Regions from separate parts of the Bacillus sp. DTU_2020_1000418_1_SI_GHA_SEK_038 genome, predicted to be linked through region 3. Evidence: riboswitches for the same ligand, from Rfam matches in the RefSeq annotation. Region 3 holds a riboswitch; each other region holds the start of a gene.

Region 1 (4,600 bases), 1.1 Mb from region 3:
GAGGATAGGAATGAGTATATTGGGCTAACCCGGCTTTTTTAATCATTTCTATTGCTTTAATACTATCCTTTTTTCCCTTTAACTCTTGACCAAGAAGAACGTTCTGTAAAACTGTTCTCCATGGAAGTAGACTAGGGGACTGCGGCATGTAACTCACTGCGCCTGTTTGACTATTGATTTTTTCACCCTTCAGTGTAATCGTTCCTTCATCAGGCGTAAGTATTCCGCCAATGAGGGAAAAGAGTGTACTTTTTCCACTGCCTGAAGGGCCAAGGATGGATACAAATTCCCCTTCGTTCACTTGTAAATTAAGATGCTTAATGATATCTATATCTGAAAATTTTTTCGAAATATCCTGTATCGTTAAGACACTCATTTTAGTTTGCTCCTTTTGACTGCCAGCGGATAAGAAGTCGTTCAATTAAAATAATAATTGCAAAAAATAAAAGACTTAACGCCATAATCGCAAAGATGGCAACAAACACCCGATCTGTTCGGAATGAGGAAGAAGCTAAAGTCATATACACACCGATGCCTGATTTTGCCCCAAGCCATTCGGAAATCACGGCACCCATCACACTATAAGTGGCAGAGATTTTTATTCCTGAAAAAATGGAGGGGAGAGCATGTGGAAGTTCCAGCTTCCAAAACATTTGACTCTTCGTTGCGCCTGCCATTTTCATATAATGCCTTAAGTCAGCTGATGTTTGCTTAAACCCATCAAGAGCTGCGATAGTAACAGGGAAAAAACAAACAAGTGTAATGACAATCATTTTTGGCAAAAGCCCAAAACCAAACCAGATAACCAATAATGGAGCGAGAACGATCACCGGAATATTTTGTGAAAGAATCAGAAACGGATAAACAGCTTCTCGGACAAACGGCAAGAGATAGAGCAGGATAGCAGCGGAAAGGCCAATCCCAACTCCAATCGCAAACCCTGTAACCCCGAGTTTTATCGTTGAAAGCATGTGTTCAGAAAAACTTGCAAAGCCTGTAATCGCTTCCGTCATAATGGTTGAGGGCGCAGGTAGCAGCCATTCTGGAATTCCGGCTTTTTTAACTACCAGCTCCCAAATGAAAAAGAAGAGAAGGAGAACGACAACCGATCTCCATCCCTTAAGTCGCTTCAGCTTCATTATTGATACTTCTCCGTTAACTGACTCATCGTGATACCTGTTGGCTGATATAAAATTTTCACTTGAGAAATCACGTTTCTGCTGCCCATTTCAATCATGCGTTCATTCATTTTCTTAATCACATCAAAAAGATAGGAAAGCTCACCTTCCATCGTTGTTTCTAATGGAGAAACTTTGTAGGCCACACCTGATTCTTCAATAATTTTAATCGCTTCATCCACATATGGAATCACGTCTTCGCCATTTTTTGTTTTCGGTATTATTTGAATGCTAACTAGGGCATTGTTCATCCTGCCAGTCTCCTTACTGTGGTAAATAGTCGTTTGTATAGGCTTTTTGTGCATCTAGTTCACTATCTAATAATTGATTTTCATACATCCAGCTTGCATAGTTTTCCCAAACTTCAAGTTTCTGTTCACCCCATCTTGGCGCATCATCTTGATATTTTGATGCCAGCCATTCCTGGCTTTTCTTCACAAGCTCTTGATCAAGATCAGGTGCTGCTTTTAATAAACTATCAGCTGCATCGGATGGATTGTCGATGGCAAATTTATAACCTTTCGAAACAGCCTTCAAAAATTTCTTCACTTGTTCCGGATTAGATTCAAGCTTCTTTTCATTTGTTGCAAGGACTGGTGTATAGTAGTCAAGTTTCTTACTATAATCGGTTAAATAGACCATATTAATCTTTTCTCCGCGAAGTTCCGCTTCAATGCCTGTCCAGCCATAGTAGATCCATGCAAAGTCAACATCTCGTTTTACCGCTGTAAAAAAGTCTGTATCTCCCATATTCACAATGGAAACATCTTCTACGTTGGCATTTTCGACTTGCATTAATGAAGCAATCACTGATTTTTCAACTGGTGCTCCCCAGCCCCCGTATGTTTTTCCCGCAAAATCCTTTGGAGAAGTGATGTTTTTCTCCGCTGGAGAGGCAAATCCTGATGTATTATGCTGAATAACTGCTGCGATTGAAACTAAAGGAACTCCTTGAACACGAGCTTGTGTAATACTTTCCTGATAGCTTACGCCAAAATCGGCTTTCCCCGAAGCGACCAGCTGATCGGCTCCTGCTTCACCAGGCATAATAATTTCAACATCCAAGCCTTCTTCGTTAAAATATCCTTTATCCTGAGCAACATATAAACCGGTATGATTCGTATTCGGCGTCCAATCAAGAACTACCGTTACCTTTTCATTTTTCTCTAGCTTGTCCTTCTGTTGATCTGCCGAATCCTTTCCTCCAGCACATCCTGCGAGAAGCAAGACTGTCAACATCGTTGCAATAAACTTTTTCATGATCGTTTCCTCCAAAGTATTCATGATGTTTTACCAGAAAAAATAAAAAACACCCGGATGAGAACCCGCGCGTACATGAAAAAACATATCTATTCTTCATTCGAATACGTTTCCTCCGCTGGTCTTACCCAGATCAGGTTCAAAGGGTCAGTACCTCTCAGGTCCAATCTCAACCGGTCACACCGGTTCCCCCACAATTCTAATGCTATTTATTTTTTCAGATACTTTATTATATCAAATAATAAGAGGGCGAAGGAGCTTAAAATATGAAATCTTTTTGCGAATAGACAACCTTGAGCAAGAACCGCTAAATTTTCATTTTATCTTTGTATTCAATTCTGGAATCTCTATATGTATTAGAAATTTGAGTTTGTTATGTTAAAATAATAAAAAACACGAGAGTAGGTACTTAAATGCTGAAAAAACTTACAAATAAAGTGTATTATATGCCACATTATTCGGAAACTGACCGTCCTGCATTAGGTTTAATTTGTGGGGATGACTTTAGCGTTGTCGTTGATTCAGGGAATTCGCCCGCACATGCAAAGGATTTTCTTAATTTAGTGGGTAAAATGGAAATCCCGCCGGTCAAGTTTGTTGTTATCACACATTGGCATTGGGATCATATCTTTGGCATAAAAACGATGGGATTATTAACGATTAGCCATGAGGAAACAAAAGAAAAATTGGAATATTTGAAAACTCTTAAATGGGATGATGCTTCACTAGATGCGCGAGTTGAGACGGGTGAAGAGATCGAATTTTGCAGTGAATATATCAAAAAAGAAATGCCGAGCAGGGATAATTTAGAGCTGCAGGTGCCAGATTTAACATTTAGTGATAAGTTCGAAATGGATTTGGGCGGCGTAACTTGTGTAGTTGAACATGTTGGAGGAGTCCATGCGCAGGATTCATCCATCATTTATGTTCCTGATGAAAAAGTGATGTTTCTAGGAGATTGCATCTATCAGGACTTTTATAGTGGCGAATGGAGCTATGATCTGAACGAACTCACCATCTTATTAGAAAAAATCAAAAAATATGATGTCAATAGTTATGTAACTGGACATCAAGATCCAAAAACGTATGAGGAAATGTGGAGCTTCTTGGATGATCTTATTAATATAGGAGAAATCGTAGGTGAAGAGGTTTCTGTTGATTCAGCTGTCACTAAGTTTAACGAAGTACGAGGGACAGAACCAAGTGAAGAGCAGCTTGAGTATATCCAAAATTTTGTCAGCGGCAATCAGAAGAAAAAATAAATATGTTAAAGAAGGCCCCTAGTAAAATTTACTTTACCAGGGGTCCGTTGTTTATAGCTTACTCAGGAATGGTTTTATATGCTAACTTTTCAATGATCTCTTTATGCGTAGGATATTGAGAAAGGAGCTCGTCTTGTGTGAACAATTCAAAGTCCTGAAATTCAAAACCTGGAGAAACCATACAGCCTACTAAGGAGAAGGTATCTTCTTCCATAACAGACGATCCGAAAATAGCATTTTTCGGAACTAAAGCTTGAGGGACTTCTCCTTTATCCAAATTTAATCCTAATTTTATCTCTTCATATTCTCCGTTTTCATGAATAATATGAATCGTTAAAGGACTTCCAGCATGATAATACCATAATTCATCAGATTTCAAGCGGTGAAGATGGGACAGATCATTAGAAGTTAATAAAAAATAAATACTCGTATATAGCTTTCGTTTCCCCTCAAAATTCACTGTTAATTCTTGATCAGAAGTTCTTTCACCAGATTCGAATGTTCTTTTATAATATCCGCCTTCTGGGTGTGGCTCTAGTCCAAGTTTCGATACAAAATATTGTGCATCATGATTGTTCAAAGTAAAATACCTCCAAAAAAATTCAAATCTCTTGAGCTTACCAAACAAATAATCCTGCGATCATCGCAGTTAAACTAAATGAACCAGTGAAGTATAACAAAAAACATCTCACTAATAAAGGTTATTTTAATATAATGAAAAATCCCGATATTTTTAAAAGGCTATTTCATGATTAAGGGAATATTCACAGCAGCAGATCCTTTTAAATACTTTTCGTAGCTATTGAAATAAATTCGAATCGGATTTGTTTTATTGCTTGTGTCAAATGTGTAGGTTGATTCTGCCATCCCATCTCTATTGCTATGACTCGAACCATTAGT
Region 2 (4,600 bases), 1.2 Mb from region 3:
CGGAAGATTGTTCAATAATAAATTTCAAATGAAGCGGATTTAAAATTCCTCTTCCGGAGCCGATCGGTGATGCACCTGGCATGACCGCATGAACACCAAGCTCTTCCAACCTTCTTGCTAAGACAACATCGTCCGATGTATAGGTAAGTACAGTGAACCCTTCTGCCAACAGCATCTCAGACGCTCTTAACGTTTCTACAGGGTCAGGTAAAAGCGTTCGGTCGCAGCCGATAATTTCGACCTTTATCATGTCACACAGCCCTGATGCTTTGGCCAGTTTCGCCGTCCGTACCGCTTCTTCAGCTGTTTTGGCTCCTGCCGTGTTTGGAAGTAAAGTATATTTGGATAAGTCAAGCATTTCCAGGAAATTTGGCTGCGATGGCTCGAAAACGTCCATCCTTCTTACGGCAAATGTAAGAATATCAGCATCGGACACGCGGACCGCTTCCTTTTGAATTTCAAAAGATGGATACTTTCCTGTCCCTAATAAAAGTCTTGATTGAAAGGTTTTATCTCCTATTTTTAACATGCTCATTCTTCATCCTCCTCCTACAAAATGGATCATCTCTACTTGATCACGTTCGCGAATGGGGCGATTATATTGGTCTTTTTGAACAATTTCCTTATTTACTTCAACAATCACGATCCGCTTGGAGAGCTCCAAATGCTGGAGTAATTGCTGAACGGTTGAAACATCTTCGGGCAGCGTATATGCTTGACCATTTAGTGTAATACTCATTAAAATTCAGCTCCTATTATCCTTTTGATAAGCAAATAGCTTGTTGACAAGCCTCGTAATATTCCTTTGCAGCGGATACCGGATCATCGCTTTCAAAGATCGTTGACATGACAGCGATCCCATTTACCCCGATATGGTGCAGCATGTCGATATGTTCCGGTTTAATCCCTCCAATTGCATACAAATCAACCATCACTTTTTTCGAGATTTCTTGAAGTTCCGAAAGCCCGCGGGGTTCTAAGCCACTTTTGCAGTTCGTTTCAAATACATGTCCATATAGCAGCCAATCAGCGCCCGCATACGAAGCGTGTTCAGCCTCTATAGCAGAATGTACTGAACGTCCTGCGAGTAACTGGGGGAAATGGTCTTTCACCTGCGAAACGGCAAGCCCGTGGCCTGGAAGCTGCACCCGTTGAATATTCGAAACAAGAGCTACATCCACCCTGTCATTCACAATTAATTTATCCTTACTGACTTTTTCTTCAGTCAATGCAGCGATCAACTCTATGTAATCATTGGCTGTTTTCGTCCGTTCCCTGATGATGAAATAATCTACGAACGGATCTATATTAATCATGATTTTAGTTAGATGATCCACCTTTAACCGATCATTCGTCACGGCCATCAGCTTCAATCACATTCCCCCTAACAAATAAAAAAACCACTCTCCTAAGCAAGGAAAGTGGTACTTTAAATAAAAAATAAAGTAACATAGCACTTCCCTACGCAGGCTCAAACCTGATCAGGTTATAAGGGTATCAGAGTACACTCTTCTCTCAGTCCTTTAAAAGGATTCCCCTAGTGATTTCACATTTACAATTTTCTGACTATAGGAATCATAACATATAAGCTATAATTATGGAAGTATGCGAAACAATCAAACTCCTAAACAGATAGAAACAAAATGGAACGAGGAGGTTTTTCTTAACAGGGATTACTTTCCTTTCCCATGCAATATAATTTGTAATTTGGGAATCCATTGAAACGAAAAAATTAGCACAATCAGCTGTTGTAAATAAAACAGTCTGAGGAAATATTTTGTAATAAAGGAATTGGTTCTTAAATATAATGATGCTATACTTGGAGTGAGTAAATATACCTACAGTAAAGCTTTCGATAATTGCAAACCTATCAAAAGGTAGGGGACGGAAAGCTACGGATTTAAGGCATTTTTGCTATGATGGTCGAGACAAAGATGAAGATGGATACTCATTAATTAAATCCACTTTTTTTTAGGTGGATTTTTTGTACGTTAACGAGGGATAAAGTGTAAGATTTTGAGGTGGTACAAAGTGGAACTGATTATAGGTTTTATACTTGCAATAGTGGTTGTTTTCATACTTGTCTTCTTTTGGACCCGTATAAAGAAAAAATTTTCGCGTGAATTATCTAATCAAAGATGGAAAGAGGAGTCTCTAAAAACTTACAATCAAGAGTTAGTAGATACAATCAGACTGCAGCAAGGGATGATTTTTAAGTTTATTAAGGATGGCGATAGATTTATTCATACTCTGTGTGATGGAAGGTTACTATATCGAATGGATCTTTTCCCTGAAAAGATTATTGGAAACGAATTATGTGATTTCCTTCCACATCTTGATGCAGAAACGGTTATTCAATATTATTGGCGAGCTTGGCAAGGCGAAGATAACGTCACGTACGAAGGGGGAATAAATGGTGTTTACTACCTGGCATCGTTGCGGCCTATTAGAAAAAAAGGTGAGGTAGTTGAAATCATTGGTTCATGTGTTGATATTACCGAAAGGAAGCGGGTAGAAAATGCTCTAAAGTTGAGTGAGGACAATTATCGTCTTATTACAGAGAACATGTTGGATTTAGTTGGACTCTGGGATATAGATGGAAGAGTTATTTATGCATCCCCTTCGCATGAAAAGGTATTGGGGTTTGATCCAAAAAAGTATATAGGAGTATCGGCCTTTGATTTGGTTCATCCTGACGATTCTCTGAGGGTATATGAACAATTTTTTCAAATGATTTCAACTAAGTTACCATTTCAAGTCGAGTTTCGGTGTGAAAATGCTGATGGTGAGTGGGTTTACGTAGAAGCTCAGGGAACCCCTGTAATTGGGGAGAGTGATAAATTAGAACATATTGTTGTTGTAGGGCGTAATATATCTGAGCGAAAGAAGGTAGATGAATTTATACGAAAAACGGAAAAGCTATCACTAGTAGGGCAATTGGCTGCAGGTGTTGCACATGAAATTAGGAACCCTCTTACTTCGATAAAGGGTTTTCTGCAGCTTATGCAAATGGAAATAGACAAACCAAACTATCTTGAAATTATGTTGTCTGAGATTGATAGTATAGAAAAAATAATACAAGAATTCTTATCACTTTCTAAACCACAAGCAAGTAAATTGGCACCGACTGATATTAATGAACTTTTGCAATATGTAATTACATTAATTAATACACGTGCCAAACTAAAAAATATTGCTATCGTTCAAGAGTCTGATTCCGAATTACCAATTATTCATTGTGACGAGCATCAAATCAAACAGGTTTTTGTCAATATTCTTCAAAATGCTGTGGAAGCCATGGAAAATGGAGGCGTAATTCAAATTCAAACAATGCGATCCGAATCAGACAATATTAGATTTAGGATTATTGACCAAGGATGCGGCATTTCTGAAGATCGAATTAAAAGTATTGGTGAGCCTTTTTATAGTACGAAAGAAAAAGGAACGGGATTAGGATTAATGATTAGTCATAAAATTGTTCAAGAACATGGGGGCACCCTAAGCCTAGAAAGCACCATAAATAAAGGAACCATTGTTGATGTTATTTTACCTATTGGGAAAAGTGAACCGGTGCTTGTCACTCCCTGATAAGTTCGAACTAGAGGAGAAGTAATACTGAATGTAAAGTTCCGCAAATAGAATTTGAAGGAAAAAGAAAGCTCTGTTTACCCCTTTTGAATACAAGATGTAAAAGTCAAAAGGAAAAAGAGAAAATTAATAACACCAAATTCCACGAACGGGCGCAATCCTGGAACAAGGATAAGCGCTCATTTTCTATTTTAATGGCCAGTTTGTTATCTAGGGCTATTCGCATAATAACACAAAAAAAACGCCGTGATCGGCGTGTTTTTAATGCAGGCAGGAAAATAATATAGCCTTTTTTCAACAAAAGCATCTGATTGTTTAATTATGGTTGCTCTACATATTTTTGCTTTCCAGAAGAAGTTTGGATTCTCCTGTACGCTCCCATTCTTCTACAGTTTCATATGCTTTTTCAGGAGTAAATCCCTTTCCTACAAGAACTCCCATTAGAATAAACTCTTGAAGAATATGTGTCATATTAATTCCTCTTTTAACGTCCTCCAAGCCTTCTTTTACCAAAAACTCGGTATGTCTTACCCATTCATCTGGAGTCTTTCCGGAAATTACTGTTTTCCCATTCCCATTACCTAAACCTTCTTCCATAGCCATTGCATCTGCCTTAGTCTTATGAACAGTACCAAATGGATGGTTTGGTGGGGCATATATTGAGTATAGTTTCAACGGAACATTTCCTGTATTTGTGATATTGTGCCACATTCCCGCCGGTACCATAATTGCAGAATCATCGAAAATTCTCCATTGGAAACTTAAATTATCTTTACTTTTGCCCATTTGGACAATTCCCTGACCTTGTTCAACTCGTAAGAATTGATCCACATCAGGGTGCACTTCCAATCCGATATCTTCACCAACATTGAGACTCATTAATGTGACTTGCAAATGATTTCCTGTCCAAAGTGCAGTACGATACGTGTTGTTTTGTTTGGTGGCCTCATTGATATTTATAACAAATGGGTTTCCTCCATAATCTTTTAATCCGTTTCTGCTGTCACCATAA
Region 3 (4,600 bases):
GCTATAAAAATAGGGATGAATTTTAAATCGAATTCTAGTCCATCAGTAATTCGAACCGGAAAAAGCGATGATATTAAAAGTGAAAGGCAAATAGTGAGAAAAAAGGTAAAATTAATTTTATTATTTCTGCTTTGACGAGATAAAATGATATTCACAAGTGGGATAATCATCATAATAAAAAAATGAAAAAGCAGTTCTGCAATAAATTCCTTCAAAAGAACCATTCCTCTAGTCTTATTTTGTGTTTATCTTTAAATTAAACGAATGGCAGAGTGAATCCTTTAATTATCAAATATTTTACCTTAACAATTTTTCATCATAAAACATCATGATTCGACAAAAGTGCTTTATTTTCATCATTTTCAGTGAAAATCTGTAAAAATAAAAAAGCCGGCTCAATAGAGTCGGCGAAATTAGACAATAGCCTTATCACTTTCAGGCTCACTATTTACAATTTCCTGTACTTCAATTCCTTCTAAAGTTTCCTTTTTCATAAGGGTGCGAACTAATATTTCAAATTGGACACTATAATTGTTAATGAGCCCTTCAGATTTTTCTAATGCTTTTTGGAATAACTCCTGCATTTTCGCTTCTTTTTCTACCTTATTAAAAGTAAGAGTAAATCCATCTTCAAGCAAGCCAGTGTCAACCATCTGTTCAATGATTTGCTTCGCTTGCTGCACATCGCCACTTACACCAATGCTATGTTCTCCTAAGTAAATGCGCTCAGCAACACCACCAGCGAGAATCATAGCAACTTGGTCAAGCATGTCGCTTGTCGTTGATAGATGCATCTCTTTCGGAATTGGGGCCACATATCCAAGCGCTTGTCCGCGAGGAATAATCGTTGCTTTACGAACAGAACCCGGCTTCGTAATAGCAGCAACAAGGGCATGTCCTGCTTCATGAATAGCCACACGATTTTTTGTATTTTGATCTTGAAGTGATCTTGTTGAGCTTCCTAGAATGGTTCGGTCTAGTGCAAAATCTAAATCCTCTTTAGCTATAACATTTTGTCCATTTCTCACCGCTCTTCTGCTTGCAGTTTCAAAAAGAGAATGGAGGTCGGCTCCTGAAAATCCTGATGTGCTCTCTGCCAGCTCATCAAGTGAACTCATGACATCAGCCGCTAACACACGATTTTTCGTATGAATGTCAATAATCTCTTTCCTTCCTTTTGTGTCTGGAAGTGGTACATTAAATGAGAAATCAATTCGTCCAGGTCGGAGGAATGCATCATCGAGCATATCCTTACGGTTTGTTGCTGCGATGAAAAGAATTCCATCATTCGAATGACCGCCATCTAATTGAACAAGAAGCTCGGTCAATGTTTTTTCGCTTTCTTCGCCGCCGTGCTGCTTTCTTTTGCCGGCAAGTGCATCCACTTCATCGACAAAAATGACAGCAGGCTTCTGTTTTCTAGCATTTTGAAATAAAGTACGGACACGAGATGCGCCAACTCCAACAAACATTTCATTAAAGGCTGAACCGCTTGTAGAAAAGAAGGTCGCCCCAAGCTCCTTCGCAATGGCTTGTGCCAGCAAGGTTTTACCTGTGCCTGGAGGTCCATATAATAATATTCCTTTTGGCGGATTTACCCCCATTTTCAATGAACGTTCTGGATCTTTAAGAGTTGAAAGTGTTTGCATAATTTCTTCCTTCATCTCACCTTGAATCCCGCCAACATCTGCAAGGGAAATAGAAGGGAGTGGTCTTGCTTTTGATACACTTTCCTTCATAGTGTTTGCAGCACCAAGTCCGCCTTTTCCTGATTTATATAAATAAACACCAATTACTATTAGTAAAACAACTAGCCCGCCAAGTATCCATGGTGTATATGGGCTGCTTGAAGAAAATGTATATTGAACATTATAGTTTTCTACTAATTTATCAATTATCTGACTGTTCGGAGGCACATGAGACTCAAATTCACCCTCGCTCGTAACAATTGTCAGTTTACCGTTTTTATGCTCATTAATGGCAACCATTTCTCCATTTTGTGAGGCTAATAACTTCTCAACAGAAGAAAAGGGAATGGCTATTTCTTTATTTCCTTCCTGAACAGCCCATATAACCGAAGCCAAAATCACCAAGAATCCAACAATAATTGGTACAATCGTTGAAGCTTTTCTAAATTGTAATTTCAACTATTTTCCCTCCTTACTGTACCTAACTAGTATAAGTAATATTTAAAGACAGGGATAGGTCAATATTCATGTAAAATGGTGAAATAACTGGAAAAAAATTTACAGATGATGTGACGGACACTTTCATGTAATTCGTGAGGGGAATGGCCATATTTTGAAGAGCAAAAGGATAATAGAGATTCTCCTTCACAAATGTTGGAAACTATACTATACTGATGTTGGATCAAAATTACATATACGTAACCACAAGGGGAGCTTTATGCTGAGAGTGAACAGATAACTGTTCTGACCCTTCGAACCTGTTAGATAATTCTAGCGCAGGAATGTGGCATGAATAGAACGTTTATTTCTGATGTTTTTCTATTCTCCCCTTGAGGTAACGGAATACACAAAAGGGGAGATTTTTTTATGAAAAAATTAGGTTTGCTTGCATTAATTGAGGCGTCTTTTTTCGCAGCATTTGCCATTGTCTTAGACTTATTGCCTTCGATTAAACCAATGCCATCAGTTTCCATTTCAATTGCGATGGTCCCAATTTTCATTCTTGCCTTTCGCTGGGGTTTTAAGGTTAGCTTGCTATCTGGGTTGCTTTGGGGAGTCTTGCAAATTGCAATGGGGGACGCCTGGATTGCCACTCCAACACAAGCATTTATTGAATATTTTATTGCCTTTGCCTGTATTGGATTTGCTGGACTATTCTATAACTTAATTCAAAAAGAGATCAGATTCGGCTCTAAGAAGAAGGCATTAGGCTGGATGGTTGCTGCCGTATTTGCAGGAAGCCTTGCTCGTTATTTCTGGCATTTCCTTGCAGGCGTTATTTTCTTTGGCGAATATGCACCTGAAGGTATGTCGCCAGCTTTATTCTCATTCGCAGCAAACGGAGTTACAATGCTTGGAGCATGGGTATTGTGCTCAATCGTTGTTGTTCTATTAGTTTCAACAGCACCTCGATTAATCATTAGAAAAGACGATACATTGTTAATCACACATAACAAAGCATCTTAATACACTGCTCTTCTCATAAAGATACGTTTCTGATTATTAGAAGCGTATTTTTATACCTATAAAAAGATGTTTTTTCTAAAAAGAATAAATAATGTAAAAAGTGTATCTATTTTACTTTAAAACACACTCATAATATTCTATGATTATTAATAATGATGATAGATAATATGTTCAACTTATAATAAGGAGGTAAGAAGATAATATGGAATTAGATCCAAAAAGTCCAATCCCCCTCCATATCCAATTAAAGGACGGAATTCAAGAATTAATAAATGAAGGATTTTATAAAGAAAAGATTCCCAGTGAAAGAGAACTAATGGATAGGTATAAGGTAAGCAGAAGTACTGTAAGGGAAGCTGTTTCTCATCTAGTTCGTGAAGGGGTGCTTGAAAAGGTTCACGGAAAAGGAACTTTTATTTCAACCAAACCGATTGAAGAATGGCTTGGCAATTTAACAAGTACGACAGACACCATACGTAAAATGGGTATGAAGCCCGATGCCAAATTAATTGAGCATGGACGGGTTATTCCTCCACAAGAAATTATTGATACGACAGGGTTTCAAGAGGCGTATTATATTAAAAGAATTCGGTATGCGGATGATCAGCCGTTAGCCATTGAAATTCAATATTATCCTGTAGAAATTGGAGAGCAACTGGCAAAATATGATATTGATAAAGGCACACTTTTTGATATTTTAGAACAAAATTTACACATTAAATTATCGGAGGCAAAACAAATTATTACGAGCAGTTTCCTTTCAAAGGGAGATGCCGAATTATTAGGCTTGCCTGAAAATACAAATGTATTAAATACAGAAAGACTATTGATGGATGTCGATGATCAATTAATTGAATATTATATTGCTTCATTTCGAGCTGATATGTATTCATTTCGAATTAACCTGTCCAAAAAACACACATAAAAGGGCAGTGAGTGCTTAATCCAAGAGACCTAATAGTATCATACAACATAAAATTATAGTCTACTAAAGTTTGTAGATTAATTTTTTGTCAAAAAATATTATTATTTTATTTAGAATATATTGAAAATTTAAAATGATTGTGTTTTAATAAGTCATGAGATCATCATTTCTCAACTGGTACGGACGACATGATGTTATGATGACAAGAGACAAATATAATTAAAGGAGGCACGTAATACATGACGAATCTTCAAATAAACGTAAACGATCAATTAGTAAAACAAGACCAAGATCATTTATGGCATGCTATGAGCCGCTTTGTTGAAGGCGGAAAAACAATGGTTGCAGAGTCAGGTGAAGGAGCCTGGTTTACTGACATTGACGGAAATCGTTATTTAGATGGAGTATCCGGATTATGGTGCTTAAATTTAGGCCACGGACGGAAAGAAATTGTTGATGCAGCAGCCGAACAAATGATGAAGCTTTCTTATTTTCCTCTTACGTTAAGTCACATTCCAGC

The links. Region 3 has a riboswitch for thiamine pyrophosphate ahead of thiT (energy-coupled thiamine transporter ThiT). Riboswitches for the same ligand answer to the same signal wherever they lie in the genome.
Region 1: it holds a riboswitch for thiamine pyrophosphate, as region 3 does, so the genes downstream of both, RRV45_RS05890 (ABC transporter substrate-binding protein) here and thiT (energy-coupled thiamine transporter ThiT) in region 3, are expected to answer to the same signal.
Region 2: it holds a riboswitch for thiamine pyrophosphate, as region 3 does, so the genes downstream of both, RRV45_RS05380 (thiamine phosphate synthase) here and thiT (energy-coupled thiamine transporter ThiT) in region 3, are expected to answer to the same signal.

Annotation. Positions count from the first base shown of each region.
Region 1 covers NZ_CP135435.1:1,187,466-1,192,065, forward strand. Annotated here, with positions in the region: gene RRV45_RS05875 (ABC transporter ATP-binding protein) at 1-376, opposite strand, end outside; gene RRV45_RS05880 (ABC transporter permease) at 378-1,139, opposite strand; gene RRV45_RS05885 (thiamine-binding protein) at 1,139-1,429, opposite strand; gene RRV45_RS05890 (ABC transporter substrate-binding protein) at 1,443-2,438, opposite strand; TPP riboswitch at 2,532-2,641, opposite strand; gene RRV45_RS05895 (MBL fold metallo-hydrolase) at 2,852-3,700, shown strand; gene RRV45_RS05900 (cupin domain-containing protein) at 3,759-4,280, opposite strand; gene RRV45_RS05905 (DUF4179 domain-containing protein) at 4,442-4,600, opposite strand, start outside.
Region 2 covers NZ_CP135435.1:1,079,774-1,084,373, forward strand. Annotated here, with positions in the region: gene RRV45_RS05370 (thiazole synthase) at 1-535, opposite strand, end outside; gene thiS (sulfur carrier protein ThiS) at 539-739, opposite strand; gene RRV45_RS05380 (thiamine phosphate synthase) at 756-1,364, opposite strand; TPP riboswitch at 1,442-1,549, opposite strand; cyclic di-GMP riboswitch class I at 1,851-1,936, shown strand; gene RRV45_RS05385 (PAS domain-containing sensor histidine kinase) at 2,032-3,588, shown strand; gene RRV45_RS05390 (cupin domain-containing protein) at 3,919-4,600, opposite strand, start outside.
Region 3 covers NZ_CP135435.1:2,309,349-2,313,948, reverse strand. Annotated here, with positions in the region: gene RRV45_RS11460 (ATP-binding protein) at 1-215, opposite strand, end outside; gene RRV45_RS11455 (AAA family ATPase) at 414-2,147, opposite strand; TPP riboswitch at 2,386-2,488, shown strand; gene thiT (energy-coupled thiamine transporter ThiT) at 2,556-3,155, shown strand; gene RRV45_RS11445 (GntR family transcriptional regulator) at 3,358-4,080, shown strand; gene RRV45_RS11440 (aminotransferase) at 4,320-4,600, shown strand, end outside.